Regions from separate parts of the Paracoccus albus genome, predicted to be linked through region 1. Evidence: riboswitches for the same ligand, from Rfam matches in the RefSeq annotation. Region 1 holds a riboswitch; the other holds the start of a gene.
What was found. A riboswitch is a leader RNA that binds a small molecule or an ion and turns the genes downstream of it on or off. The one in region 1 is predicted to bind thiamine pyrophosphate.
Positions count from the first base shown of each region.

Region 2: it holds a riboswitch for thiamine pyrophosphate, as region 1 does, so the genes downstream of both, thiM (hydroxyethylthiazole kinase) here and PAF20_RS00340 (thiamine ABC transporter substrate-binding protein) in region 1, are expected to answer to the same signal.

Region 1 covers NZ_CP115775.1:63,728-79,123, reverse strand. Annotated here, with positions in the region: gene PAF20_RS00380 (LOG family protein) at 1-468, shown strand, start outside; gene PAF20_RS00375 (RNA pyrophosphohydrolase) at 502-996, opposite strand; gene PAF20_RS00370 (S41 family peptidase) at 993-2,531, opposite strand; gene PAF20_RS00365 (murein hydrolase activator EnvC family protein) at 2,528-3,721, opposite strand; gene gpmI (2,3-bisphosphoglycerate-independent phosphoglycerate mutase) at 3,718-5,247, opposite strand; gene argC (N-acetyl-gamma-glutamyl-phosphate reductase) at 5,244-6,161, opposite strand; gene fzlA (FtsZ-binding protein FzlA) at 6,290-7,009, shown strand; gene aroC (chorismate synthase) at 7,287-8,387, opposite strand; TPP riboswitch at 8,488-8,585, shown strand; gene PAF20_RS00340 (thiamine ABC transporter substrate-binding protein) at 8,617-9,594, shown strand; gene PAF20_RS00335 (thiamine/thiamine pyrophosphate ABC transporter permease ThiP) at 9,570-11,147, shown strand; gene PAF20_RS00330 (thiamine ABC transporter ATP-binding protein) at 11,134-11,826, shown strand; gene PAF20_RS00325 (DUF2794 domain-containing protein) at 11,814-12,158, opposite strand; gene PAF20_RS00320 (I78 family peptidase inhibitor) at 12,257-12,601, opposite strand; gene PAF20_RS00315 (TetR/AcrR family transcriptional regulator) at 12,765-13,322, opposite strand; gene PAF20_RS00310 (Glu/Leu/Phe/Val family dehydrogenase) at 13,555-14,982, shown strand; gene PAF20_RS00305 (ArsR/SmtB family transcription factor) at 15,119-15,396, shown strand, end outside.
Region 2 covers NZ_CP115775.1:1,468,652-1,484,047, forward strand. Annotated here, with positions in the region: gene PAF20_RS07335 (NAD(P)-dependent oxidoreductase) at 1-201, opposite strand, end outside; gene PAF20_RS07340 (nucleoside/nucleotide kinase family protein) at 361-969, opposite strand; gene PAF20_RS07345 (ATP-binding cassette domain-containing protein) at 966-1,760, opposite strand; gene PAF20_RS07350 (ABC transporter permease) at 1,736-2,815, opposite strand; gene PAF20_RS07355 (sugar ABC transporter substrate-binding protein) at 2,893-3,918, opposite strand; gene PAF20_RS07360 (ROK family transcriptional regulator) at 4,049-5,230, shown strand; gene PAF20_RS07365 (ABC transporter permease) at 5,227-6,174, opposite strand; gene PAF20_RS07370 (sugar ABC transporter ATP-binding protein) at 6,171-7,679, opposite strand; gene PAF20_RS07375 (substrate-binding domain-containing protein) at 7,703-8,614, opposite strand; gene PAF20_RS07380 (xylulokinase) at 8,785-10,161, opposite strand; gene tenA (thiaminase II) at 10,429-11,118, opposite strand; gene thiD (bifunctional hydroxymethylpyrimidine kinase/phosphomethylpyrimidine kinase) at 11,115-11,921, opposite strand; gene thiE (thiamine phosphate synthase) at 11,918-12,529, opposite strand; gene thiM (hydroxyethylthiazole kinase) at 12,526-13,314, opposite strand; TPP riboswitch at 13,380-13,476, opposite strand; gene PAF20_RS07405 (hypothetical protein) at 13,595-14,899, shown strand; gene PAF20_RS07410 (phosphohexomutase domain-containing protein) at 15,041-15,396, opposite strand, start outside.

The DNA of each region.
Region 1 (15,396 bases):
TATGGCCGCGAGTTCGTGATCTGCACGGGCGGCGGCCCCGGCGTGATGGAGGCAGGCAACAGAGGCGCACATGACGCGGGCGGTCAATCTATCGGCTTGGGCATCGTGCTGCCGCATGAGCAGGCACCGAATGAGTTCGTGACACCCGACCTGTCCTTCAACTTCCACTATTTCGCCATCCGCAAGATGCATTTCCTGCTTCGCGCAAGGGCGATCACCGTTTTCCCGGGCGGGTTCGGCACATTGGACGAACTGTTTGAAACCCTGACGCTGATCCAGACCGGCCGGATGAAGCCAGTGCCGATCCTGCTGTTCGGGCAAGAGTTCTGGGACAAGATGATAAACTGGGAAGCTCTGGCCGATGCGGGCACGATCAGCGCCGAGGATCTGAACCTGTTCCGTTATGTCGAGACGGCTGACGAAGCCGTCGAGATCATCGACAATTTCGATCCGAACGCCTGTGATTAAACGGCTGCCCCGGCGCCCGGTCGGGGCAAACCCTTACGCAAGATGGTCGCGGAATGTGCCCAAAACCTGCCGGTAAAGGTCGCGCTTGAAGGGCACGATCTTCTCGATCAGATCATCCGCCTGCATCCAAGCCCAGCTTGAAAACTCCGGATGCTCTGTTGCGATATTCACCTGCGAATCCTGACCGGTGAACCGCGCGAGCGCCCAGATCTGGCGCTGCCCACCGAACTTCCCCTTCCACATCTTACCGACAAGATGATCCGGCAAGTCGTAATAAACCCAGTCCGGTGTCAGCTCGACAATCTCTGCGGCATCCTTGGGCAGGCCGGTTTCTTCTTCAAGCTCACGGATTGCGGCCTCAAGCGGTTCCTCGCCCTTGTCGATGCCACCCTGTGGCATTTGCCATGCGCCGGGGCAGTCGATCCGCTCTCCTGCCCAGATCAGGCGATCCGCGTTAATCAGCACAACTCCGGCACCGGGGCGATAGGGCAGCCCGCCGGGGCCGAGCCGATCTTTGTCAGCACTCATTCTGCGGGTGCCTCTGTTTCGTCCTCATTCGCCGGCGCGGCAGCAGAGCCGTCGCCCTCTTCACCGCCGTCATCCTGCATTTCCGGCGCATCGGTCGCTGGCTGACCCTCCTCGGCTTCGGGTGTCTCCGCGTGGTCAGTGCCGGAATCTTCGCCAGTGACTGCGGGCGTCGCCGCAGCAGTGACATCGCCTGCCTCGAAATCGACAGCGGCGAGCCCCTTCAGGATGTCGATCGCATAGGCCAGCTGATAATCCTCTTCCCGCAATTTCGCTGTTGCTTCGACCTCTGCGGCTTCCTCTTCAAGCTGGCGCTTTTCCTCGTCGGAATAGCTGTCATTGTTCAGGGCACCGCGCAGATCAGCCTCTGATGCCGAGAAGCTGGATTCGGTGCGCGGTCCGTCCTCTTCGCCTTCTTCCTCGGGTTTAGGCGCGGGCTGGGCAACGATGATGTCGGGGTTGATGCCAAGCGCCTGAATAGAACGCCCGGACGGGGTGTAATACCGCGCCGTCGTCAGCCGCATCGCACTGTCCGAAGTGACCGGCAGCACCGTCTGGACAGAACCCTTACCAAAGGATTTCTCGCCCACGACGATGGCGCGGCGGTGATCCTGCAACGCGCCCGTCACAATCTCTGATGCCGAGGCAGAGCCGCGATTGATCAGCACGACAATCGGCTTGCCCTCGGCAAGATCGCCCTGCGTTGCATTCCAACGCTCGCTGTCTTCAGAGTTACGCCCGCGTGTCGAGACGATCTCGCCCTTATCGAGGAACGCATCCGAGACATAAATCGCCTGATCCAGCAGACCACCGGGATTGTTGCGCAGGTCGATGACAAACCCTGTCACATTATCGATTCCGCCAAGCTCCTCGACCGCCTTTGCCAGATCGGCTTCCAGCGACGACATGGTTTCATCGTTAAAGGTCGCCACGCGCAGCACGACGGCATGGCCTTCGGTCCGCCCCTTTACCGCAGTCAGCTTGATGGTGTCGCGCACGATCTTGATATCGAAAGGCTCCTGCTCACCCTCTCGCAGGACGGTGATGGTGACTTCTGACCCGATTTCACCGCGCATCATATCGACTGCCTGATCAAGCGTCAGGCCCATCAACGGCTCACCATCGACATGGGTGATGAAATCGCCGGCCTCAACGCCTGCCTCATCGGCGGGGGTGTCATCCATCGGCGCGATGACCTTGACCAAACCATCTTCCTGCCCGACCTCGATCCCCAAACCGCCGAAGCTGCCGCGGGTCTGCGTCTGCATGTCTTCATAGTCATCGGCAGGCAGGAATGAAGAGTGCGGATCAAGCGATTGCAACATGCCGTTGATCGCCGCTTCGATCAGCTGCTTGGGCTCTGTCTCTTCGACATATTGGCCGCGCACCTGCTCGAACACATTGCCGAACAGATCGAGCTGCTCATAGATCGAGTCATTCGCCCCGGCACTCTGCGCCGAGAGTGGGCCCGCCAGCGAGGTGGTCAATAAGATTCCGGCCAGTGTTCCGCCGATGCCTGCAATCAGATAGTGCTTCATTGGGTCTCCGCCTGTTCCTCTTCCTGCTCGTCGGTGCCCTCGACAATGTGGTTGAGCACGAACCAGTCCGCAGGATCCAGTGTTTCTTTGCCCCGCCTGAGTTCCAGATACAGTGTTTCACTGCGATCCGCATCCCTGCCGGTGGCTGCATTGACAACGAAATCAATTCCGAATTCTTCCGCCGAGGGTTCGGTGCCCCCCATCAGCCCGACGGGTTCGCCCGCCGCCAGCACATCGCCGACCTCGCCAAAGACCTGCGCCATTCCGGCGAGTATCAGAAGATAATCCTTCGATGGCTCAAGAATGGTCACATTCCCGTAATCCAGCAACGGCCCCCGATAGCGGATTGTGGCAGGCCATGGGGTCGATACCAGCGACGCAGGCGCGGTCGCGATGACCAGCCCGGGACGTTCGATCCCGGCGGCGTCGGGTTCGTTATAGCGGCGCAAGACTGAACCGAGCACAGGCATGGGAAGGGAGCCCTGCGCGCCTTCAAAATCAGCAAGGGGCGGTCCGACATCGGATTCCATTCCGGCAATGCCTTCGGCGAACGCATCAAGCGTCGCGGCGGAACGTTCAAGGGCCTGCAACTCCTCCGGGTTGTCACTGAAACGCACCGGCATGGTAGAGCGGTCCTGCACCGCGCTTGCCAGCAGCCGCCGGGCTTCCTGCACACGGCCCAGGCCCTCGGCCAGCGTATTCGCCGCCTCTTCCTGCAACTCGCGGACCTCGCTGATTTCGTCCAGCCCCTGCTTCAGCTTGTCAGCCTCTTCACGAAGTCCGGGCGTGACGCTGGACAGGATCATCCCCGACCGCGCCGTCGCCTCTGCCCCGGAAGGATGCAGCAGCATCAGCGTTTCCGGCGATTGCTGCATAGAGATCATTACACCGACGATATCTGACAGTTCCGCACGCCGGCCTTCCCACTCGGTGCGAATCTCCTGTTCCCGAATACCGGCCTGCCGCAGCCCAGCACGCAATGAGGACAGCCCGCTTTCGTAGGCATGGATCATATCGGTCAACGCACTGACCTGATCGTCCTTGGTCATCGCCTCTTCCAGCCTGCCTGTCGCCTCGCGAAGCTGAAAGGCAGCGCGCGCCGCATCATCACCGGCGTTATTCTCGGCAATTGCTGCGGAAGCAAGGGACAGGCAAAACGCCGCCGTCAGGATCGCGCCAAAAGCTTTCATGCCCGCTCGATCAGGCTTTGGCCTGTCATTTCAGGCGGCAAATCCAGCCCCATCAGGTCCAGCACCGTCGGCGCAACATCAGCAAGCCTGCCATGCTGCCTCAGCGATTTCGCAGAAGCGTCGCCACAGACGATCACAGGCACGGGATTGATCGTATGCGCGGTATGCGGCCCGCCGGTTTCGGGATCGATCATCGTCTCACAATTGCCATGATCCGCGATGATGACCGCGGCACCCCCCGCCTTATCCAACGCTGTCAGCCCACGCCCAAGATTGCGGTCTACCGCTTCGCAGGCCAACACGGCGGCGGACAGGCTGCCCGTATGGCCGACCATATCCGGATTGGCGAAATTGACCACGATAAGGTCATACCCATCCTCAATCGCCTTGACGAACCAATCACCCACTTCGTCCGCCGCCATTTCCGGCTGCAGATCATAAGTGGCAACCTTCGGGCTTGAGGGCATATGCCGATCCTCACCCTGTTCCGGCGTTTCCTTTCCACCATTCAGGAAGAAAGTGACATGCGGATATTTCTCTGTCTCTGCCAGCCGGAACTGTCGCAATCCTTTCGCCGCGACCCATGCGCCAAGCGTGTTGACGACCTGACGCTTGGGATAGGCAGAGGTCATGAACGTGTCATGAGCTTCAGAGTAATCGACCATGCCCAGCAATGCCGCCCACTTCGGACGAACGCCAGTGTCGAACGCCTCGAACTCCGGCGCGCCGACTGCCGACAGGATTTCGCGCGCCCGATCCGCACGGAAGTTAAGGCAGAAGAAGCCGTCGCCATCCTGCGCACCCGCGTAATCGGCAATCACGGTGGGCTGAATGAACTCGTCGGTTTCGTCACGCTCATAGGCACCTTCGACGGCCATCGCAGCATCCGGCGCCGAAAACTCCGCCTGCCCGGCGACCATCGCGGCATATGCACGACCGACGCGGTCCCAGCGATTGTCGCGATCCATCGCAAAATATCGCCCGATCAGCGTTCCGATCCGAACACCTTCAGGAAGGCTGCCCTGCAATTCCGTCACAAAGCCCATCGCTGACTTGGGTGGCACATCACGCCCGTCCGTGATCGCATGAATCACCACAGGCACACCTTTTTCAGCCACAGCACGGGCCGACGCAATGACATGCTGGATATGGCCATGCACCCCGCCGTCAGACACAACACCCATCAGATGCGCGGTCCCGCCGCTTACCTTCAGCTTTTCAACGAACTCACCCAGGCCGGTATTTTCGAAATAACTGCCATCTTCAATCGCCAGGTCGATCTGGCCAAGATCCATCGCCACAACCCGACCCGCGCCGATATTCGTGTGGCCAACCTCGGAATTACCCATCTGACCCTGCGGCAGACCGACATCTGGGCCAAAAGTTACCAATGTCGAATGGGGACATTGCGCCATAAGCCGGTCAAAGGTCGGGGTCTGCGCCTGATCGGGCGCGCTCTGCTCTGGCCGGTCAGAGAGACCCCAGCCATCCAGAATGCACAGGACGACAGGTTTCTTACCGCTCATAGGCCCGCCCCCTCGTCAATGCCCAGCATGATGTTCAGGTTCTGCACCGCGGCACCCGATGCGCCCTTGCCAAGATTGTCCAGCACCGCAACAACGACCGCGCATCCCGCCGCATCATCACCGTGGACAGAGATTTCCAGCATATTGGTGTCGTTCAATGCCGTCGCATCAATGCGTGCACCGACCTCCTCCGCCTCGCGGACACGCACAAATTCTGCCCCGCCATAATGATCCGCCAGTGCCGCATGAACCGATGACAGCGTGCGCGCGCCGCCCAGATGCAGTGGCAGCGAAACGGCCATGCCTTGCGCGAATCTCCCAACCGAGGGCGCGAAGACCGGCTGCACGCCCAGTCCGGTCAGTGCCATGATCTCTGGGATGTGCTTGTGGTTCTGGTTCAGCGCATACAGGAATTGCGGCGCCGCCGTCCCGGCATCGTACTCTGCGATCAACGCATTGCCACCGCCGGTGTAGCCGGAAACGGCGTTGATCGACAGCCCCTCCTCCGGTCCGATCAGCCCGGCTTCAATCAGCGGGCGGATCATTGCGATGGTGCCCGTCGCGTAGCATCCGGGGTTGGCGACATATTTCGCGGCGGCAATCTTTTCACGCGCCCCGGCAACAAGCTCAGGAAAACCATAAACCCAGTCAGGATCGACACGATGCGCGGTCGACGCATCAATCAGGCGCACCGGCAGATCAGATGACAGCGCGACCGCTTCACGCGCCGCGTCATCAGGCAAACAGAGGATCGCAATGTCAGAGTCCGCGAAACAGGCGCGCCTCGCGTCGGCGTCCTTGCGCAACTCGTGCTCGACGCGGACCAGTTCAATATCGTCGCGCCCGTCCAGCCGATCACGGATCTGCAGGCCGGTTGTTCCGGCCTCACCATCGATGAAGACCTTGTATGCCATCTTTGCCCTTTCTTGCCCGCGCCTATGACATAACGCCCCACCGTGCCGGGGGCAATGCAGGCAAGCGATTGCCAAGCAGGATCGCGCATAGTTGAAACGTCCCCGCCCGATCGCGTATCACCGGCGACATGACCGACCGTTACGCCCCCAGCCCCGCAGCACCCAGAACCGCACCCGGCCAGCCCGCGCGGCTGTATCACACGCCGCTGTCGCCCTATTCACGCAAAGTCAGGCTGGTTCTCGCCGAAAAGCGGATAGAGGCGGAACTTGTCGAAGAACGCTATTGGGAGCAGGGTCCGGAACTGTTCCGGAGAAATCCCGCAGGTAAAATTCCCGTACTGCGCCACGACGGGATGCTGATGGCGGAAAGTCAGGCGATCTGTGAGTATATTGATGAAACGGTGCCGAACCCGCCTTTGATGCCGGACAGTCCCGCTGGCAGATACGAGACCCGCAGGCTGTGTTCATGGTTCGACGACAAGTTTAATGCTGAAGTGACACGGCCTGTTCTGACAGAACGCGTTTGGAAAAAAGTTCAGAAAAGCGGATATCCCGACAGCCGGATCGTCAAAGCGGGACTTGGCGCCATCAAAGCGCATATCGACTATATGCATGGCCTGCTGGAAGAGCGACGCTGGCTGGCAGGGCCCACCCTGACCATCGCAGATTTCGCCGCAGCAGCGCATTTTTCCTGTCTCGATTATATCTCGGATGTGGACTGGGACCGCTCAGATCTGGTCCGCCAATGGTATGCGACGATCAAATCCCGCCCGGCATTCCGCAGCGTCCTCGCCGATCACATCCCGGGCATTCATCCGGCCCCTCACTACGCAGAACTGGATTTCTGATCCGTTGGCCGGGGCTCTGCCCCGGACCCCGAGGTATTTTCTCACCAAAGATGCCATTTCAATGACCAGATCATCTTTGGTGCCCAAATACCTTGGGGGTACGGGGGCAAAGCCCCCGCGACTCAGACACACGCGTATCAGCACGGCTTTGATGCTGTAACCGCGCCCGACGGCATCGATCTGCTAGGGTGGGATCAAAAACAAGGCGCTAAAGTTAACACAATTGTTCATTAGTGCTGCTCATTAGCGACAAGGACGTGTCCCAGTGTTTCCCCGCTCAGCCGATCTGACCGCGAACACCGCCGGTCTGTGCCCTGTCTAGCAGAAGATGGTCCAGCACAATGCATGCCGCCATTGCTTCGGCCACCGGAACAGCGCGAATACCGACGCAAGGATCGTGGCGACCCTTGGTAATCAATTCAATCTCTTCCCCGCTTTGATTGATCGTGCGCCGCGGTGTCAGGATCGAGGAGGTGGGTTTCACCGAAAAACGCACCACGATATCCTGTCCGGTCGATATTCCGCCAAGGAGTCCACCAGCGTGATTGGAAAGAAATTCCGGCCCGTCAGGCCCCATGCGGATCTCATCGGCATTGTCGACACCGGTCAGGGCAGCGGCGGCCATGCCCTCGCCAATCTCAACGCCTTTGACCGCGTTGATAGACATCATCGCAGCCGCCAGATCGGTATCAAGCTTACCATAGACAGGCGCGCCCAGCCCGGGCGGGCAGCCCCGGACAAGAACCTCTACAGCAGCGCCAACGCTGTTCTGCGCCTTGCGGATACCTGTCAGATAATCCTCCCACGCAGTGGCAGCCGTGGCATCCGGCAGGAAAAACGGGTTCTCGCGGATGACCCTTTCGTCGAAATTCGCCCTGTCCAGATGCATCTCGCCCATCTGAACCATATAGCCAAGCACCTGAACCTTCGGCGCAAGTTGCTTCAACACCGCTTGCGCGACAGCACCAGCCGCCACACGCGCCGCCGTTTCACGGGCCGAGGATCGGCCGCCACCGCGATAATCCCGCAGCCCATATTTCTGATGGTATGTTATGTCGGCATGTCCGGGCCGGAAGGCGCGGGCTATATCGCCGTAATCCTTCGACCGCTGATCGGTATTCTCGATCATCAGCATAATCGGCGTACCGGTCGTGCGCCCCTCGAACACACCCGACATGATACGAACCTGATCAGCCTCTTGCCGCTGGGTCGTATTCTTGGACGTTCCGGGCCGACGGCGATCCATGAAGGGCTGAATCCACGCTTCGTCCAGGGCCACGCCCGGCGGGCAGCCATCCACCACGGCACCAAGCGCCGGGCCGTGGCTTTCACCCCATGTGGTGACGCGGAATACATGGCCGAAGCTGTTCAGGCTCATCACGGATCTCCTTTCGCCCTTCGTTAGCGGGCGCGCCCGATCACGACAAGGCCAACTGCAGAAGTTCCTGCTTGCGATCCGGCGCGGCATTGCCCATCCTGAGCCAGCCTCGGGGGGCCTTCGGGCTGAGACGCATGATGCGGACCCGCAGAACCTGATCCGGTTAAAACCGGCGGAGGGAAGGTTTCGCTGCCCTTTCTTTCCGAAACTCGAATGATGGAGGATAGCGATGCGCATTGCCCTTCTTGCCCTTATGGCAAGCTCAGCCCCGGCCCTTGCTGCGGGTCCGGAATTTACAGTCTACGCCCCTGAATACTTCGCCTCGGAATGGGGTCCAGGCCCGAAGATCGAAGAGGGGTTCGAGGCGAACTGCAACTGCGATCTGGTTTTCGTGACCGGCGATGTTCTGCCCCGCATCCTGCTGGAAGGCGAAGGCACCGAAGCCGATGCCGTGATCGGGCTGAGCATTGATCAGACGCTGCGCGCACGCGAAAGCGGCCTTTTTGCCCCGCATAACGAAGATACATCTGCGCTGACCATGCCTATTGAGTGGCAGGATGACGTATTCCTGCCCTTTAACTGGTCCGAAACGGCATTCATCTATGACGAAACCCGTCTGGAGAACCCGCCCGAAAGCTTGCAAGCCCTGCTGGATGCCCAAGACGATCTGAAGATCGTCATACAGGATCCACGCAGTTCCGTTTCCGGTCTGGCGCTGCTGCTTTGGATCAAACAGGTCTTTGGCGACGACAGCATGACCGCGTGGGAGAAGTTGAAGCCCAAGGTTCTGACCGTAACGCAAGGGTGGTCCGAAGCCTACGGGATGTTCACTGATGGCGAGGCCGATATGGTTCTCAGCTTCACCACATCGCCCGCCTATCACATCGGCGCCGAGGAGGACACGACCAAACATGCCGCGATCTTTCCCGAAGGCCACTATCTTCTGGCAGAGCTTGCGGCGCAAGTGAAGGGCACGGATCAGCCAGAACTGGCGCAGCAATTCATGGATTATATCCTGTCGCCCGACTTCCAGGGCATGATTGCCGAGGCCAACTGGTCCTATCCGTCGAAGCTGCCGGATGATCAGTTGCCGGATTACTTCGCGGACCTGCCCCGGCCTGAAAAAACCATTTTCCTGTCGGAAGACGAGGCCGAGGCGTTGCGCCAACCAGCCCTTGATGAATGGCTGCGCGTCTTCGCGAATTGACACGCTCACCCGGCACGCGTATCCCGCCCTACACGTTCGGCGCTGCCGCCGGGGTTTTGCTGCTGGTGCTGATCCTCGGGACGCTGGGGGTGGTCGCGGCATATGCGGGCGGGTTGTCCGCGCTTGGTCCGTGGGACATGCGTGCAATCTGGTTCACGCTTTGGCAGTCGGTCGTATCGGCCACGCTGTCCGCTGTATTGGCGGTCCCGGTTGCCCGCGCGCTCGCAAGACGCAGGTTTACCGGGCGCGCCCTGCTGATCACCCTGCTCGGCGCACCGTTTATCCTGCCGGTCATCGTGGCGGTGATGGGGCTGGTTTCGGTTTTCGGCCGCAGCGGCTTTGTAAATGACGCATTGGCGTCGCTCGGCCTGAGCCCGATCAGCATTTACGGCTGGCAGGGTGTCATCCTGGCGCATGTGTTCTTCAACCTGCCGCTTTCGGTACGCATGATCCTTCACGGCTGGCAGGCGATCCCGGCAGAGCGATTCCGGCTTGCGCTCTCACTTGGGTTTGGTGCCGCCGACATATCGCGCCACCTGGAACGTCCGATGCTGCGCGAGGTCCTGCCGGGCGCGTGGCTGGCAGTGTTTCTTGTCTGTCTGACAAGTTTTGCGGTCGCGCTTGCGCTTGGCGGCGGTCCGGGCGCGACTACCGTTGAGTTGGCCATTTATCAGGCATTCCGCTTTGATTTCGACATGGGCAAGGCAGCCACCCTGGCCATTGTTCAGGTCGGGCTATGCGTTGTCGCGTTAGCACTTGCATCGCGTATCTCTCGTCCGGCAGAGTTCGGCGCGGGGCTGGATCGCACGAACCCGATTCCCGCGCCTATCGGTTGGCGGCAAGGCGTTGATTACATATCAATCGCTGCTGCGGCGGCATTCCTGCTGGTCCCGATGGCGGCCGTTATCCTGAAGGGCGTGCCGGGTCTGTTGTCGCTGCCGCCGCCGGTTTGGGCGGCCGCCGGTCGTTCGGTCATCATGGCGCTGATTTCGGCCCTGCTTGCATTGACGCTGGCGCTTGCTTTGGCGACGGCGATAGCGCGCGGCCAGAAATGGGCAGAGCTTGCGGGTATGTTGCCCCTCGTCGCCTCACCCCTTGTGCTTGGCACCGGGCTTTTTCTGATGCTGCGCAACGCGGCCTCACCGACAGAACTGGCTTTGCCGGTGACAACCACCATCAACGCGGTCATGGCCTTGCCCTTCGCACTGCGCATCCTCATCCCGGCCACACACAGCCTGCATGCCGATTACGGCAGGCTGGCGGATTCGCTGGGATTGCACGGGTTCGCGAGGCTGCGATTGCTGATCCTGCCGCGCCTCGCCCGTCCGATCGGTTTCGCTGGCGGGTTGTCGGCTGCTCTGGCGATGGGCGATCTGGGGGTGATCACGCTGTTTGCAGATAGCAGGAACCCGACGCTGCCGCTGAAACTTTACCAGTTCATGAACAGCTATCGCATGGATGATGCCGCCGCATGCGCGGTCCTGCTGATGGGGATCAGCTTTGCCCTGTTCTGGCTGTTCGACAGAGGGGGACGCGTTCGTGCTGCAATTTGATCAGGCAGAGGCCATACTCGGCAGCTTTCATCTTTCCGCCGATTTCGAAATCGCACCCGGCGCACGCATCGCGGTGATCGGGCCGTCAGGTTCCGGCAAGTCCACGCTTCTTGGCATGGTCGCGGGCTTTGTGCCGCTGAGCGCGGGCCGTATCACATATGGCGAGCAGGATCTGTCGCGGCTCACCCCCGGCGCGAGACCCGTTTCCATCCTGTTTCAGGATCAGAACCTTTTCCCTCACCTGAGCGTCGCACAGAATGTCGGCCTTGGCCTTCGCCCGAACCTGCGCCTTACCCCCGATGAGCAAGCGGCAATCGAAGATGCCCTTTCTCAGGTCGGACTCACAGACAAAGCGGACAGCATGCCTGCGCAACTGTCAGGCGGTCAGCAAAGCCGTGTCGCGCTTGCCCGTGTAGCCTTGCGTGCACGCCCGATCCTGCTGCTTGATGAGGCGTTTTCGGCGCTCGGTCCGGCACTGAAGGCAGATATGCTGGCACTGCTCGGGCGCATCGCCGACCGGACAAAGGCAACGGTCCTGATGGTCACCCACGATCCGGACGATGCCCGTGCGTTCGCGTCCGAAACCGTTCTGGTGATGGACGGCCTCGCCCAGGCCCCGGTGGCAACGGGCCCTCTGCTGGATAACCCGCCGCCCGCCCTTCGGGCCTATCTTGGCTGATCGACGGCGCGGATAAGCTTGCGGTCGAAGACGCGCAGGACCTGTGCAAGGTCATGCCCGCGTTTCAATATCCGGCCATCCATCGCAATCACCGAATACATGCCCTGCGCACCGCGAAGCTTCGGCCGCTTCTCGACGCGATAGATCGGTGTTTCGGCGGCATGCCGGAAGATTGAGAAAACCGCGACATCGCTCAGGAACGCCATCGCATAGTCGCGCCACTCGCCAGCGGCGACCATACGGCCATATACGGAAAGGATAGAAGCGAGTTCCGCCCTGTTAAAAGCGACACGGTCTGCTTGCGGAACGAACGGCTGCATCGGGTTCTGCATGACGGAATGGTGACAGCAAGGGCGGCCATGTCAATGCAAAAAATAATATCGCCAAGCGGACGGGACCGTGCCGGCCCCGCCGCGCAACTGAGCCTGCCTCAACCGCAGTCAACGGCAGAGATATTGCCCAGGTCGTCCAGACGGAACACAATCCGGTTCGGGTTATATTCCTGCGCCTCGATCCCGCGATACTCGACAACACGATACTCACGCGTGACGCCAAGCGTCGGGATGATGCTGCCGGGCTGGCCGACATAGGATGCATAGGTCGATGCCTTGCAGAGATCCGGCTTACGCTCGGTCAGGCCATCATCGGCAGCCGTCGGCAGTGGCTCAATTCCCGGCGGCTGAACCGGCTCTACATTGGCGGGCGCTGTTCGTACACATCCGGCAACCGCCAGCGTCAGAATAAGCGGCACAAGAACTTTGTGGGTCGTATTCATTTTTTCATCTGTCCCCGATGAGGTTTCACCTGTCCCGCTGCCCGACCCTTCTGAGGGATCTTGGCGCGCGGGCCTCATCACAACCTATAAGCGCGGTTGGCGACGCTGTTAAGCCCGCCAGAGTGGTTCGGCGTTCAATTCCTGTTCACCTGCGACGGTACTGTTACACAGCCTTTGCGCCGAACTGCGACAGGAACATCGCAACGGCATTGTCCACGGTACGGCGGATCGTCGCGTCGTCCACCGCAGTTCTGCCTTTCAGAAGAACGGCGCATTGCACCCCGGCGCAGCACAGACAGATAAAACTATCTGCGGCGAGGTCGACATCCTCGATATCCTTGCTCAGCACCCCGTCTTCCTGCCATTGCACGATCCGCGCAGCGAGCGTTTTGCGCAGGCTTGCCGGCCCGACCCGATAGTACTCCGCCGCAAGATCAGGAAAGCGCGACGCCTCGGCGATGGCCAGACGCAGCGCACGAATGCTGAATTCAGAAACGGACTGACTGGCGATCAGATGCCCGATAAAGCGAAGGACCTGTTCGATCGGCAGATCTATTCCGACCACCTGCGACCCGTCAATCCGCAAGCGATCCAGTTCGTCGCGGAACACGGCGTCGAACATCAGACGCTTGTCCGGAAAATAGTTGTACAGCGTGGCCTTTGAAACCGCCGCCTCGCGGGCAATGTCATCGACACTCGCGCCGGAATAACCGTCTCGCATGAAAACGCGCCTGGCGCCTTCCAGCACCTGGTCGAACTTTCGACCCTTCGTAATCAAAGGAACTTCAGAAACCATAAAACTTGCCCAGAAAAATTGCGGCAGAACTAACCTTCTCACTTATTCTGATGTGAAGGCCGGCCACAAGGCGGGAACGGTTCAGACGAATTCCGTTGCGATTTTCCGCCACAGCGGCGAAAGTCTGCCTTGGAAATAGGCAAAACGGAGGCCATCCATGTCGAACGCCCATCCCTCCTTCCGCGACTCAGTCGATCGCATGTTCAACCATGCTGCTTCGCTCATGAAACTACCGCCGGGGCTGGAGGAGAAGATCCGGGTCTGCAACTCTACCTATACAGTTCGATTTGGTGTCCGCCTGCGCGGCGCAATTCATACCTTCACCGGCTATCGCTCTGTCCATTCAGAACATATGGAACCCGTGAAGGGCGGTATCCGCTATGCCATGTCCGTCAATCAGGACGAGGTGGAAGCGCTCGCCGCCCTGATGACCTATAAATGCGCCTTGGTCGAGGTGCCCTTCGGTGGCTCCAAAGGTGGTCTGCGGATCAACCCGCGTGATTGGGATGAAGATGAGCTGGAACGGATCACCCGCCGGTTCACCTATGAGCTTTCACGACGCTCACTGATCTCTCCATCGCAGAACGTTCCTGCCCCGGATATGGGCACGGGCGAGCGTGAAATGGCATGGATGGCCGATGCCTTTAAGCGCCTGCATCCCGATGACATCAACGCCAAGGCTTGCGTAACCGGCAAACCTGTCACCATCGGCGGCATTCTGGGCCGGGTCGAGGCGACAGGGCGCGGCGTTCAATACGCGATCCGTGAATTCTTTCGCCACCCTGAAGCACTTAAGCGCACTGGCATCGAGGGCGAACTTTCGGGCAAGCGCGTGGTCGTGCAGGGTCTGGGCAATGTGGGCTATCACGCCGCGAAATTCCTGCAGGAAGAGGACGGCTGCGCCATCGTGACGGTCGTCGAATATAACGGCACAGTCCACAATCCCGACGGCTTGGATATAGAAGCCCTCAAGACCCATATCCGCGAAACCGGCGGCGTCGAAAACTTCCCCGGCGCGACATTCCGCCCGGCCGGGCTGGAAGGGCTGGAAGACGATTGCGACATTCTGATCCCTGCCGCCGTCGAAAGTGTGATCACCGAAAAGAACGCCGGCAAAATCAAGGCAAAGCTTATCATCGAAGCCGCGAACGGTCCGACCACCTCTGAAGGCGACAGGATACTGAAAGAACGCGGCGTCGTCGTTATCCCGGATATGTATGCCAACGCCGGCGGTGTGACCGTGTCCTATTTCGAATGGGTCAAGAACCTCAGCCAAATCAGCCTCGGCCGGTTGGAGCGGCGGCATGAAGAGGCCCGCAACCGGCTTCTTGTGTCAGAGATCGAACGCCTTTCCGCCGATTCGCAGGTTAAATGGACGCTGTCGGACGGCTTCAAAGCCGCCTATCTGCACGGCGCGGATGAGCTGGAACTGGTCCGCTCTGGCCTCGATGATACGATGCGGGAAAGCTATATGAAAATGCAGGAGGTGTGGTTCGGCGACGATCGCGTCGATGACCTGCGCACTGCAGCCTATGTCGTCGCAATCCGACGCATTACCAACGTCTACGGTTCGCTGGGGCTGTAAGTTTCTGCGGGCGGCACGCTGATGCCGCCCCATCTCTCACCTCCGATTTTCAAATTAAGCCTTTGGCGTAGCGCGAATTACGTTGGCAATATTCATTAGTATTGACTAATACATTAGTTGTCGCTAATAATAAGCCATGACCAACGACACTCAAATCGACAGCGTCTTTCACGCGATGTCGGACATGCGACGCCGCGTTCTGTTTGACCGGATCGTTCGCACCGATGGCATTACCGTTGCCGAACTGACCGAAGGCAGCGGTGTGACGCAAGGCGCCGTTTCACAACATCTGAAGGTCCTGCGAGAGGCTGATCTGATACAGGGCACGCCGCAGGGCCGCCGCACGCTTTACCACGCCCGCCCACAAGGGCTTGCCCCGCTGGTGGATTGGCTGGCGATGTATGAGACCTTCTG
Region 2 (15,396 bases), 1.4 Mb from region 1:
CTGTCGGATGAACAGCGGAATGTCGATTTCGGTCGGACAAGCTTCGACACAAGGCGCGTCGAAGCAGAAATAACAGCGATCCGCCGCGACCGATGCCTCATGCGGATCGAATGGGGGTTCGTGGTCCGAAAAACCTGCGGCAATCGCCTCGGCAGGCAGACGCGCGGCGGCAAGTCCGGGGGTAAGGGGTGAGTTTGTCACAATCGGCTCCCGATATAAGCGGTGGCTGATTGCAGGATGACACAGGTCAGAATTTTATCAATTGGTAAAATTCCTGAGTGAAGCGCTTTAATTTCAGCATGCTGCAAAGCAGCGCAAATCGACCGAAAAAGCGGCAGTGCAGAAATTTTGGCTGAAGCTTCAGCGGTTGCTGAGGATCACATCGGCTGGCAGGCTGTTTTGAATGACAAGCCGCGCATTGGGTAGATCGTTCAGCCGGACCTTCTCTGGCCCATCCGGCTGTCCGAGCCAGCGTTGCTGCAGACGGGCCTCGATCTCGGCCAGATCACCTTCGACCATGACGGTCAGGTCGAAATGCTGCGACAGCGGCCGCCATGCCGGATCATCCAGCAACAGATAGTTTCCCTCACACAGGATCAGCCGGACGTCAGGCCCGATGATGCGTGCACCGGCACGGGAAATCTCCAGCTTGCGGTCGAACACGGGAACGGCAACGTCGCGCCCGTCATTCGCGACCAGCCGGGACAGCATATGTCCCAGCCCATCCACGTCGAATGTCGGGGGCGCGCCTTTGCGTTGCCGCAAGCCCCACGCATCTAGTACGGCATCGTCATAGTGGAAGCCATCCATCGGCAAGATTGCCGATGCGGACAGGTTTTGGTTTAGCCATTCTGCCAAGGTGCTCTTGCCCGATGCAGGCGCACCGGCAATCGCCACGATCCGGCGTTTTTCTGATGGCAACGCGCCGAGCCACGACAGCAGCCCGGCGCGATCAGTGCGTTCGCTCATGCAGCCTCTGGCGGCGGTTCCTTGGCGCCGGTCATGAAGGCAACCGCGTCGGACATGGTGTAGTCGTCAGGCCGGATCACCGCATGACGCCGGCCCAGCCGGTGCACATGGATGCGATCCGCAACCTCGAACACGTGCGGCATGTTATGGGAAATCAGCACGATGGGAAGGCCGCGCGATTTCACGTCAAGGATCAGTTCCAGCACCTTGCGGCTTTCCTTGACACCAAGCGCCGCTGTCGGCTCATCCAGCACGACAACCTTGGAACCGAAGGCCGCAGCGCGGGCAACTGCCACGCCCTGCCGCTGACCGCCTGACAGAGTTTCAACCGGCTGGTCGATATTCTGGATGGTCATCAGCCCCAGTTCGGACAGCTTGTCCCGCGCGATCTTGCGCATCTGCGCCTGATCCAGCTGACGCAGCCATTTACCGGCGAAGCCGTCCTTCCGTATTTCACGCCCCATGAACATATTGTCCGCGATGGACAAGGCAGGCGACAAGGCAAGGTTCTGGTAAACCGTTTCGATCCCGGCCTTGCGTCCATCCATCGGAGAGTTGAAATGAACGGGCTTTCCGTCCAGCTCGATCACGCCCTCATCGGGCTGAACCGCGCCGGAAATCGCTTTGATTAAGCTGGACTTGCCCGCGCCATTGTCGCCGATCACCGCCAGAATTTCGCCCGGATACAAATCGAAATCCGCGTGATCCAGTGCCGTGACACGGCCATAGCGTTTGACCAGCCCGCGTGCCTTCAGAACAGGGGAGCTCATGCCGAAACCTTTCTGATCCATTGGTCAATCGCGACCGCGAGAATGATAAGCCAGCCGGTCGCAAAGACCTGCCACAGCACGTCGACACCCGCCAGACGCAGGCCCGACTGGAAAACGCCGACAATCAGCGCCCCGAACAGCGCCCCCATGATCGAGCCGCGCCCACCGAACAAAGAGATCCCACCGATCACGACAGCGGTAATGGATTGCAGGTTGCCCTCATAAAAACTCTGCGGAGAGATAGAGCCGACACGCCCGATGGATGCCCAACCGGCGATGGCGCAGATCAGGCCTGCCGTAAGATAGACCGAACGCAGAACCTTGTCGGTCTGGATACCCGCCAGTTCCGCCGCCTCTTTATCGTCGCCCACGGCATAGACATGGCGACCCCATGCCGTCTTGTTCAGCATGAACCACAGCACGATGAAGATAATGATCATCAGGATCGAGCCATAGGTGATCTGCGCCCCGCCGATCGGGATGGAGTTGCCGAAGAATTTCAGGAAAGATGCATTGGCGTCGATATCCGCACCCCGAATGGATTGCGCGCCAGAGAAATACAGGATCAGCGCGTAGAACACGTTCCAGGTGCCAAGCGTCGTGATAAAAGGCGGCAGCTTGACCCGCGTAACCAGAAGGCCGTTCAGCCAGCCGCAGGCCGCGCCCAGAACGAAGGACATGGGCAGCGCGATCACCGACGGCACCCCCATCTCAACCGCCAGCTTGCCCGCAATCACCGAACACAGCACCATGATGGCAGCCACTGACAGGTCAATCCCCGCGGTGATGATGACCAGCGACTGCGCCGCCGCCAGCATCCCGATGATAGAGACCTGCTGCATGATAAGCGACAGATTAAATGCAGAGAAGAAGTTATTGGCGATAAGTCCGAAAATCACCAGCGACAGCATCAGCACGATGACCGGCACCATGGTTGGGTTGCCATGCAGGAAATGCTGCGCCCGGTCCACGAAGCCGGTATGGCGGCCCTCGAAACTGGCGACACGCGTATCGCTCTGCTCCAGCGTGTTTTCATAGTCCTGACGCTTTCGGGGCGTCTGTTCTGTATCCGTCACCGCGGTATCTCCCCCCAAGGCCGGTGTGATGAGGCCGGCGACACGATGCCGCCGGCCGGTCCTTCAGGCGAAGCTGGTCAGCCCCAGCACTGCTCCAATGCTTCGTCAGAGGTGATCGACTCGATCCCGTCGACCGGGTTGTCAGTCACCAGCGTGACGCCGGTGTTGAAGAAATCAAGCCCTTCCGAATTTTCCGGCTTTTCTCCGCTGTCGGCGAAGGCTTTGATCGCGCCGATACCCTCTGACGCCATCAGCAGCGGGAACTGCATCGAGGTCGCGCCGATAATACCATCCTTGACGTTCTGAACGCCGGGACAGCCGCCGTCGATCGACACGATTGTCGCCTGTTCGCTGACGCCCATCGCGTTCAACGCCTCATAGGCACCGGCAGCGGCGGGTTCGTTGATGGTATAGACGACGTTGATCTCGGGGTCCTGCTGCAACAGGTTTTCCATCGCGGTGCGACCGCCATCTTCGTTACCGTCGGTCACATCATGGCCAACGATGCGCGGATCGTCTTCGTCACCTATACGGGTCGGTTCCTTGATGTCGATGCCGAAGCCCTGCATGAAACCCTGGTTGCGCAGATAGTCGACAGAGACTTGCGACGGGTTCAGGTCAAGGAACGCGATTTTGGCATTTTCGGCCTCGTCACCCAGCGTCGCGGCAGCCCACTGACCGATCAACTCACCCGCCTTGAAGTTATCGGTGGCGAAGGTCGCATCGGCGGTTTCCGCCGGCTCGAACGGGGTATCAAGCGCGATGACAAGGGCACCGGCATCCCGGGCCTGCTCGATGGCCGGGGCCAGTGCACGACTGTCGGATGGCGTAATCAGGATGCCCTTCGCGCCAGAGGCCATGCAGGTCTCGATCGCGGCAACCTGCGTCTCCACATCGCCGTCGATCTTGCCGGCATAGGTCGACAATTCGATCCCGTTTTCCTCGGCAGCGGCAATGGCGCCTTCCTTCATCTTGGCGAAGAACGGGTTGGTATCTGTTTTCGTAATCAGGCAAGCGCCGACGGTGTCCTGCGCAGAGGCCGCGCCACCGAAGGACAGGGCAGCCGCACCGGCGAGCAAAGCGAGTTTGGTGTTAAAGCGCATGTGATCCTCCCATGGATATGCGGCCTTCACGATGAAGCCAGATTGATCCACTGTCAATAAATCATTTCAGTTGATTTATTCGGAACTTGGCTTAACTACGAAGACAGGGAGACGGGATGGAGGGGTCACATTGCCCGATTCGGCAACGCCACTGTTCAAGGGCAACAACAAGACCAGTATGCGGGCCGGAAACGAGCGGCTGGTGATCACGCTGCTGCATCGCTTCGGTGTGATGTCGCGCGCGGAAATCGCGGCGCAAACGGGGCTGTCGCCGCAAGGCGTATCCGTCATCATCCGCAAGCTGGAGGCTGAGGGGCTGATTATCGGTGGTGATCCGATACGCGGTCGCGTCGGCCAACCCTCGATCCCGTTCGAGTTGAACCCCGACGGCGCTTTCTTCATAGGCGTCAAGGTGGGCCGCCGCAGCACAGAGGTCGTCCTGGGCGACATGAAGGGCAATGTCCGCGAGGCTTTTCCGCAGACCTATGCCCAACCCGAACCCGAACCAGTCGCGGATTTCGTGCTGCAGTCCGTGGCCCAGATCATGGACACGCCGAATGGCCGCCGCGCAAGCGGCATCGGCATCGCCATCCCGTCTGAGATGTGGAACTGGGGTTCGCTGATCGGCATGTCAGACGCGCATATGGAGGGGTGGCGCGACCTGCAATTGGCCGAACGTATCGCAGCCCGATCCGGCCTGCCGGTTTATACCCGAAACGACGCAACTGCCGCCTGCGGGGCAGAGCTTATGTTCGGTAAAGGCGAACTTCCTTCAGACTTCCTGCACCTCTATTTCGGTTATTTCATCGGCGGCGGGTTGGTGCTTGATAACAGGCTGTATGACGGGCCGACCGGCAATGCGGGCGCCATCGGCTCCATGCCCATCGGGTGGGAGGGCCGGCCGAGGCAGCTGATCGAACTGGCCTCGATCAGCGTGATGGAGCATTGGCTGAAGGATGGCCGGATCATCACCGAGGAAAGCTTTGACGACATCCCTGCCCCTCTGCTGGATCGCTGGCTTGATCAGGCATCGGCAAGTGCGGCCCATGCGGTGGCTGCAAGCTGCGCCTTGCTGGATCTGGACGCCGTGGTGATCGACGGCTGGATGCCATCGCATATCCGCGCCGATCTGGCCCAACGGATCGAAGCCGCTTTGCCCGGTTTCGATTTCTCCGGGATGAGCCAGCCGCGCATCATGGAAGGCACGCTTGGCCGCGCCGCCCGCACCATCGGTGCCATCGCGGTCCCGTTCGGGGCACATTTCCTTGTGGATCAGACCGGCCCCGCCGCGACCGGTGGAAACGACGCCTAGCTGCGCCGGCGCGACAGGGTCGCCACAGATACCGCCGCGATTACAATCACACCGACAAGGATTTCCCGCACATAGCTGTCCACCTTTAACTGCGTCAGCCCGTTGTCGAGGATGCCCAGCATCAGCACACCCAAGAGTGTATAAAACACGCGCGGCTCGCTCTGCCGGCTCATGGTCATACCAAGGAAAACGGCAGCGATGGCATCCAGCATCAGCCCCGACCCCTGCGTCGGATTGGCAGAGGCAACGCGTGAGGCATACATCAGCCCCGCGCCCGCCGCGCCCAGACCGGTCAGCGCGAACGCCAGAAGACGCAGGCGCACGACACGGACACCGGCCAGATGCGCCGCCTCTCGATTGCCGCCGATGGCGTAAAGGCGGCGACCGAAGCTGGTATGTTCAAGCAGGAACCAGCTAGCGAGTATCACCGCCGCAGCCGTCAGCGACAGGAAGGGAACTTTCAGATCACCCATCTGCAAGCCGCCACGGGCAAACCCGGAAAAACCGGCGGGAATGTCGCGGCCAAAGATCGTCTTGCCGTCCGACAACCGAAAGGCGAGCCCCGAAAAGACAGTCAGCGTCCCAAGCGTCGCCACGAAGGGCAGGATGCCGATCACCGATACCAGCACGCCGTTGACCAGTCCGCCCAGCAAACCCACCAGAAGCGCGGCGCCAATCCCGGCCCAGACCGGATAACCCAGGGTAAACAGCACCGCCGCCACGATTCCGGCAAGACTGGCCATCGAGCCGACCGACAAGTCGAAATCGTTCATAACCATGACGATGGTCATCGTCGCCGCCACCACCGCCAGCATCGAGACCTGCTGGCCGATATTCATCAGGTTTCGCGCCGTCAGAAACGTGTCCGGCAGTTGCCATGCGAAGAACAGGATGATCAGCGCAAAACCGATCAGCGTGCCGGACTGGCGCAGGGTCTTGGTCATGTCGCGGCCCTCTGGTCCGTTGTGTCATAGAAATGCGCAAGAAGTGTCGCAGGCGTCAGCGCGTCGCCATCCAGCAGATGTGTTTGCCGGCCATCTTGCAGAACAAGAATGCGGTCGCACATGCCGATCACCTCTTGCAGGTCGGTCGAGGTCAGCATGACGGCGCAGCCCGTTGCCGCGAGTTCGCGGACCAGTTCATAGATCTCATGTTTGGCACCCACATCCACGCCGCGCGTCGGATCGTCCAGCAGCAGCAGGCGGGGATCGCCCATCAGAGCACGGGCAAAAACCACTTTTTGCTGATTGCCGCCCGACAACTGCCCGACGGGCTGTTCGGTGCCGCTGTATTTCAGGCGCACATCCTGCGCCAGCCTTTGCGTTTCACGCCGTTCGCCCCCCTTACGGGCGACCGGGCCGAACCTGGAAAGATAGGGCAGAACCACATTCGACCGGATCGGCATATTCAGCATCAGCGCTTCGGATCGTCTTTCGCGTGGGATATAGGCGACGCCGCGTTTCCATGCGGCGAAGGGGGATCGCGGAAGTGGCATGCCATCGAAACTCGCCTGTCCGGCCGTGATGCTGCTTTTGCCGAGGAGCAGTTGCAAAAGCCTGCCCTGCCCCGCCTCGGCTAACCCGGTGACACCCAAAACCTCACCGGGATGCAGGTCAACCGTAATGCCTGTCAACTCTTCCGCGGCAACATCGCGAAGTTGCAGCAAAGGGGTCTCGCCGATCTTCCCACGACGCGCGGGATACACATCTGATACCTCGCGCCCGGTCATCTCTTCGATGATGCGGCCCTTGGAGGTATCGCCGACCGGACGCGTCGAAACATGCCGTCCATTGCGCAGAACAGTCACCTCATCGGCAATCCGCATCACCTCATCCAAACGGTGAGAGACATACAGCACCGCCGCACCTTCCGCCTTCAGCCGTCCGATCACATCGAACAGCATTTCGGATTCCGTTCCAGTCAGCGCCGCGGTCGGCTCATCCAGAACGTAAAGGACCGGGGCCGGGCCATCTGCAACAAGAGCCGCCGCGATCTTCATCAGCATCCGGTCACCAACCGGAAGATCACCCGCATAGGCACTTACGTCGATGTGATCCGCGCCCAGCCGGAGCAGAGCCGCCCTTGCCCGCTTGCGCAACGTCGGCCAATCGACCGCGACGCCGAAGCGGCGTGGATAGCTGTGATTCAGCATGATGTTTTCCGCCACTGATAGCTGCGGAATGATGTTCAGCTCCTGATGGATGATGCGGAAACCTGCGGCATGGGCCTCTGCGGCATCGCGCAATGATACCGCGCGGCCATCCATCACAACGCTCATGCTGTCGGCGGAAATGACCCCGGCAATCAGCTTGATCAGGGTCGATTTCCCCGCCCCGTTCTCGCCCATCAGGGCATGAACGCGCCCCGCCCGCAAAGGCAAGGTCACATCTGAAAGGGCCGGAACCCCTCCATAGGATTTCGACATATTGGCAAAGACCAAATCCTGCATGAGCGCGCGCGCCGCTAAGCCGTTTATTCTGCCGCGTTTTCCTTGGTTATCAATGTGGTCGGCACATAAACCACGCTGGTTAGTTGCTCCTCTCCGGCAATCGCGCGGGCAACGACTTCTGCGGCCTCGGCACCCATTGACGCGAAATCCTGCGCGACAGAGGCCTCGAAACTGCCGCCCTGCGCGATGGCATCGCGGGCTTGCGGATTGGCGTCGATACCAGTGATCACGATGCCTTCGTCGCCACGACCCGCATCCTCAATGGCCTGCAAAGCGCCAAGGGCGGGCTGGTCCCATGCCGCCCAGACGGCCTTTATGCTGCCGGGTTCAGGGTTCGCGGCCAAAATAGCTTCCATCTGGGCGCGACTGTCAGCGATGCCACCGTCCTGAACATCGGGGGTCACACGATCCAGCACCTCGATATCGGGAAAATTGCCAAAGACCGCATCGGCGATGACACCCCTGATCTGCACCGGCGGGAAGGCGTCAAAGACGAACATGACAACGTTGCCCTCTCCGCCGATCCGGTTGGCCGCGTAGACGGCGGTTTCGGCAGCCATCGCATAGCCGTTCGACGTGACATTGGCGACCAGCAGCGGGTCGTTCCCCGCATCCAGGCCGACAACCGGTATTCCCGCGTCCGATGCGGCCAATAGCCCCGCATTCACCTGCGCCGGATCGACCGCGATTACGATGGCATCGGCATTCTGTGTCACGGCATCCTCGATCCGGCTGATCACGGCGGCAACATCACCTGCGGTATCGACGACATTGACCTCCCATCCCTTTTCGGCCGCGGATGCCTCAAAACCCTCAATCGCGGCCTGAGTGCCGGGCTGGGCCAGATAGGGCGTGACCACGGCAACCGATTGCGCAAGTGCGGCGGTTGTGCAAAGTCCAAGAACGGCGGCGGTCAGGGCGAATTTCTGGATCATGAGTCCTCCTGTCGGTCAGCAGAGTGGATCGTTTGTCGGATCATGTATCAGTCAAATCGCAGCAAATTGCTACACCATCCTGTCAGCCCCTTTGTGCAGCAAGCTGTGACAGATGCTTGCCCAATCCGCCGGCGATGGTCAGCGCTGCTTTATAAATGCCGAACAGTTCGTCATAGAATGGCTGCTGTCGGGGATCGGGCAGATATTCCCCCCCCCGCCGACGCAAGCCTAGCCGCGGCATCTGCAAAATCGGCGAACTGGCCCGAACCGATCCCGGCAATCATGGCGGCGCCCATCACCCCCGGCTCTGCCGCACCTATCGTCTTAAGTGGAACGCCCAGGATATCGGCGCGGATCTGGTTCCACGCCGCAGAGCGGAAGCCCCCGCCACCGCAATGGATCAGCCCGACCTCTGTATCTGCAGATTGGCGCACGGCCTCCAGTGCATGACGGGCCGAAAGTGCCACGCCTTCATAGACTGCGCGGCAGAAATCAGCGCGAGCAGTCCGGCGCGACACATTCAGGAACCCAGCCCGCAGATCGGCATCCCAAAGCGGGGCACGCTCTCCCTCCAGCTGGGGCATGAAAAGCGGCGTCGCCTGACTGCGCGGCGTGGCCGCGACCGCCTCTGCCATCTCGGCCAGGGTCATGCCGCTTACACCGGCGAACCATTGAACCGCATCTCCGCCCGATTGCGTCGGGCCGGCATGAATACGAAGGCCCTGATATTCCGGAAAAACGATAGCGCCTTCCGAGGGTCTGACGGCGCGAGAAGAAATACCCATGACCTCGCTTGTGCCGCTGAGGTAAACCGCTACGCCTTCGCGTCCCGCACCTGCACCGACCAGACCGGCCCAGGCGTCCATCGTGCCATTGACGACGGGAACGCCACGGAACGGCCCGGATGCCATCGTACCCGCAACACCAGTTACATCACGAATGGGTGCCACACGATCAGCCGCCCCCGGAACAAGCGCCAGTACGCCATCGATATAACCCATATCAGCGCCAACCAGCCCGACATTCGAAATCGGATCAGTGGACACATCGCCAGTCATACGCCAGATACAGAAATCCTTGGGCAGCAGGACATACCGCGTTTTGCCCCATATTTCCGGCTCGTGCCGCGCGACCCATGCCATGCGCGCTATGGCATGGCTGGCATCAATCGGCATGGGCGAACCCCACCACTCTTCTTTCTGCGCGTCGGATATACCGGAATCGAGTTCGCCAGCCACCTTGCCGGCCCTGCCATCCTGCCAAAGGATCGCGGGACGCAATGCCTCGCCCGATGCACAGACGAAAACATGCGTGTTGACCTGACTGCACATACCAATCGCCGCAACCTCATACCCGGCGAAGTGATCCAGTGCCTGAGAAACAAGCCGCATCCAGTCGTCGGGCGATTGCTCTACATGGTTCGGGCCGGAGCGATGCGTCGCATAGGATTGCGCAAACCTGTCCAACACCTGCCCATCGGGCGCGATGACCGCCGCCTTGACAGTGGTCGTTCCGACATCAATGCCGATGATATTCCGCGCCGCCATAACTGCCCCCGGATACAAGGCCAGTTCTCCAGCCCGCTTTCTGGGTTAATTAACTACACGCCGCAGCGGGCTCGAAAAAGGAAAATCCCAAACATGCCTAATACGCGATCGGGACGCGGCGGATCACGGAATAGCCTTCCAGCTTCGATCGTAAAAGCCGTTCTCTGCCGCTGCCCAAAAGTAAAGCCGCTGCCTGAACGTCAACGTAACCGCCCGCCTGGGCTGTCGATCATCAGATAAGCAGATCACGCGGATTGTGGTCCGTCGCTATTCAGCCGGAATCAACTCTGCCTGCGGCATCAGCCAGTCCTGCCGGTGATAGGCGCTGTCCCAGAAACGCCATTCGTGCCAGCAGCTTCGCGCGAAGACCCGGCGCATTCTGTCCCGTCCGGCGTCGTCGATTGCAGCGCCGATACTGTCGGTCAGTGCCAGCATCCGGTTCACGCTTTCGGTGAACTCCTCGCCCGAATAGGTCGCGATCCATTCGGCATAAGGATTACCGGGTGCTGCCTCTGCCGCGATGGCGTGACCCACATCGTGATAGATCCAGAAGCATGGAAGCACGGCAGCCAGCCCTTCCGCGAAATCGCCGATGGCACAACAGCGGATCAGATGCGCGACGTAGTGATCGCAGGCCGCCGATGTGCCGGCCTGCCGAAAATGCTCATCGGTGACGCCGTACAGCCCCATGTAGTGTCCGTGCAGCAAACGTTCCACCGCGGCGGCATTGGTGGCGGAACCTGCAAGCTGGGCGATAGCCTGTGGGTTCGGGGCCTTTGAAGCCACCAGAGTCAGCGCGCGGGCAAAACCTTCAAGATAATGCGCGTCCTGAATGATGTAGCCGCGAAACACCTCGGACGGCAGGGTACCGGCTGCAAGCTGCCGGTTGAAGGGCATATCGAGGATCTGGCGACGAAGATCTGCTGTGTCTTGGGTGAGTTGTTCGGTGAATTTCATCGCTTTGTTCCTTCTGCGGCGTAGAAATGATGGACCGGGCCGTGACCGCTGCCGACCGAAAGCCGGTCTGCGGCACCTATCGCGCCTGAGATATAGCTTTTGGCCTGCCTGACCGCCTCTGACACTGACAAACCGCGGCCCAGAAATGTGGCGAGTGCTGCTGATAGGGTGCAGCCTGTTCCATGCGTGTTTTGCGTTCGCGAACGCTGTGCCGTTAACCACTCATGACCGTCTGATGTCGCCAGCAGGTCAGGGCTTTCATCGCCGCCCAGATGCCCGCCTTTCAGCAGTACGGCAGCCGGGCCAAGTGCCAGCAAAGCGCCGGCCTGCCCTTCCATCTGATCACGATCAGTGGCCTCCGGCGCGCCCAGAAGATCTGCGGCTTCCGGCAGGTTTGGGGTGATCAGATCGACGCGCGGCAGCAGCCGGTCGCGCAGCGCCGATACCGCATCGCTTGCCAACAGCCTGTCACCGCCCTTGGCAACCATCACCGGGTCCAGAACGATAGGACAATCCAGCCCGAGCAGCCCTTCGCATACGCAGTCGATGATCCCGGCCGTGCCGAGCATCCCGATCTTCACAGCGTGGACCGCAATGTCATCGCGTATCGCAGCGATTTGCGCCGCAATCATCTCGACCGGGATCAGGTGAACGGCGTGAACACCCTTGGTGTTCTGCGCCGTCAGCGCAGTGATCACACTCATCGCATAACCACCATTCGCCGAGATTGCCTTGATGTCCGCCTGTATCCCTGCCCCGCCAGAGCAGTCGGAGCCAGCGATTGTCAGGATATTGGGGATCATGCCCGCCCCCATGCCTGAACGAGGCCCCTTGCCGCTGCTTCCATATCTTCCGCGCGGGAAATGGCGGACACGACGGCGATGCCTGCCGCGCCGAGGGCCTTGAGGTCTGGAATATCGCCTTGAACGAGCCGCCCGATTGCAATGCAGGGCAACTTGCTCTGCCCGACAATCCTGGCCAGCCCGTCCAACCCGATCGGCGGGGCATGGTCAGGTTTCGAGGCGGTCGCACGCACAGGGCCGACGCCAAGGTAATCCACGCCCTTGGGCACAGCCGCAAGCTGGCCTGCATCTTCGACAGACAGGCCAAGCAGCACATCCGGCCCGATCCGTTTCCTGATCCGCGCGGGATCGCCATCGCCCTGACCTATGTGAAGGGCCGGGGCAGCAACCGCCTGCGCCACCTCAATCCGGTCATTTATCGCAAGCATCGCACCGTGCTCTGGCAGGACTGCCATCAGGCGACGCGCGATTTCAGCAAATTCGGCATCCGGCAGTGTCTTGTGACGCAGCTGGATCAGGCCGACCCCGCCGCGAGCGGCCGCAATTGCCTGTTCGACAATCGGGCGCGGCGCATCCGCGTCGGTGATAAAACAGATGGGCGGGATCATGCCGCCGTGATCCTCGCGCCCCGCGTCACATCCTCGGGCTGCAATTGGTACAGCGCGTCTATGAATGCCGTCTGGAAAGAGGCAGGCCCTGCGGCGCTGCGTCCTGCCACCTCTCCGGCCTGTCCGAAATAGGACAGCGCCGTGACCGTGCCATCGAACGCAGGCTGTCCGGCGATGAAGGCGCCTACAATGCCGGTCAGCGAGCAGCCAAGCGCGGTGATGCGCGGCATCATCTCATGACCATTGGCCACCCGAACCGCGCGCGATCCGTCGGTGACAAAGTCCACCGGCCCGGTCACGGCAACGACGATCCCGTGATCCCGTGAGAGAGTCCGTGCCGCCGCCTCTGCCGCCGCGACCTCGTCAGCGGCATCGGCGCCCTTGCCCGCCGCCTGCGCACCCGACAGAGCCAGAATTTCCGAGGCATTTCCGCGAATGACATCCGGGCGCAGGGCCAGCAGCTTCGCCCCCTGATCGCGGCGGAAAGATGTCGCACCAACGGCGACCGGGTCCAGAACCCAAGGCTTGCCCGCAGCCGCCACAGCCTTGGCCGCCATCAGCATCGAACGTACCCACGGCCCCGAGGAGGTGCCGATATTGATCGTCAGCGAAGACACGAAAGTGGCAAACTCCTCCATCTCGTCTTCCGCATGCGCCATCGCGGGCGAGGCACCTGCCGCCAGCATCACATTGGCCATGACATTCATCGCCACGTAATTGGTGATGTTCTGCACAAGCGGCGCGGTTTCGCGCATTTTTGCAAGGTAGAGACCCGGTTCGTTCATCGTTTTCTCCCTCTCTCGCGCGGCGCAAAGTGAGAGGAACACGGGAAAGGGCGAACGACAGGCGCGGGCCATTTCCTGCGCCTCCCTACGCCGGCATTGTCCGGTTCAGGTTCAAAGGGTGCTTCTCAGCCCGGATAGATCCGAGCGCCCCTGTCGCATCGCGGCATAGCTGGCATGACCAAGGGTAAACGTCAAGCTTCGGATATCTCCCGACTTCTTGTCCTTCGCAGCGTCAGGTGCAAAATTGCTGCGTGAGAATTTCCTTTTCCAACACCCGTCCGTGACCCACCCTGCCGACACCCGCATCATTTTCGAGGATGACCAGATCCGCGTCGTCGCGCAGCCCGCTGGTCGCAGCCATCTGGTAATCACCTTCGGCAATCTGGAGATGCTGGCCGAGGGCAAAAGGTTTTTTGCGGATGCGCCGCTGGCCAAACTGGGGATCAGCGCCATCGGTATCATGGCAAAATCCCCGAACTGGTTCCCGGTCAACAGCATGGAACGCGCTGTTGCTGCGATCCGCGCGATTGCCCGCGATTATAGGACCGTGGTGACTTTCGGCAGTTCTATGGGGGGCTATGGCGCGTTGAAGCATTCGGCGCGGCTGGGCGCCACTCAGGTGATTGCCTGTGAACCGCAATGGTCTATCGACGCCGCTGAATGTGCCATTGCACCGGGCTGGAAGGATTACTTTCGCCCCGACATGTCAGGAATGGGTATCCGGGCCGATGAGGTAAGCGGCAAGGTATATATCCTTCACGACCCTTGGCAATCGCGCGACGACTGGCACGCCAGAAAGATCGTGTCGATCTGCCCGCGCAGCCGCATCGCCCCTGTTTATGGCGCCGGGCATCACGTGATGAAAGTCCTCGCCGGAAGTGCCGTTCTTGGACAGATCATCAACGCATGCCGGAATGACGACATAGCCGCACTACGCCGCTCCATAAGCACCGCACGCCGCCGGAGCGCCATCCGGAAAAGAGAGGTCCTGCGCCGCGCCGCCGATCAACATCCCGCATTGGTATTGCCGCAGTTTCTGCGCCTGCCACCCCGCGCCATTGCACGGGAGTTCCCTGAGTGGCTGGAACCCGTGGCCGCGCAACTCAAGGACAAGCAAGGGGTGAAGGCCGTACTATCCTTTTACCGCTCGGCTTTCCCTCATATCCGAACGCTGGCGGGTCGAAACGCCTTCACTCATGCCACAGCGGCCCTGACTTGCAGCAGGCCGGTTCTGGGATTCGGGCCGGATCAGGTGATGGTCTATGACGCGATGACTGACATAATCCGGCCCGGCCGTCGCGACCCCAAGATCGGCGAAGTTCCCCTGCACCCAGAGATCAGGTCGGGGCGACTGCGCTTGTTCTGCATTGCCGAAGAACTGCGCCTTCCGATCCAGACCGAGCCGGAGGGCGGGCTTGCAGTCGGGCCAGAGAATGCCAGAGCCGCGAGGTTCATGATCGAAAGCCAGTCGGTTTTGGAATTTCGTCTGCGGGCCGGTGATCGCTACCTCACAGTTAACGATCGTGGGCACATCCGCTTGCAAAAAGGGCTTGCCGGGGCGGCCGTGTTTTCGCTGACGCTCTGATGGATTGTTCGACATCCGCGGGCGCAGTTGGAACCGACGCCGAGCCGTTTATCTGCTATTGCCGCTGACAGCCGACGACTGCTTCGGTGTCACACCCGAGATGCTAGAGCAGAGAGCGAATTTGACAGCAACGCGGCGGCCTCAGCCCTCTTCGATCAGCGCGCGAAGCTCGGCGACCTTGCGGTTCAGCAAATCGCGATCCCCTCGCGTTTCGACGTTCAGCCGCAGCAACGGTTCGGTATTCGACGCACGCAGATTGAAGCGCCAATCACCCATATCCAGTGAAAACCCGTCCATCTCATCGCGGCCCTTTGCCTGCTTCGCGAATGCACGTTCCACACGGTCGCGGGCGGCATCGGCATCGGTCACGACAAAGTTGATTTCACCGGACGACGGAAAGGCCGCGCGCCGCTGGTCTATCAGCGCCGAGAGCGGCTTGCCGGAACGTCCCATCAGTTCTGCCACCAGAAGCCAAGGGATCATGCCGCTGTCGCAAT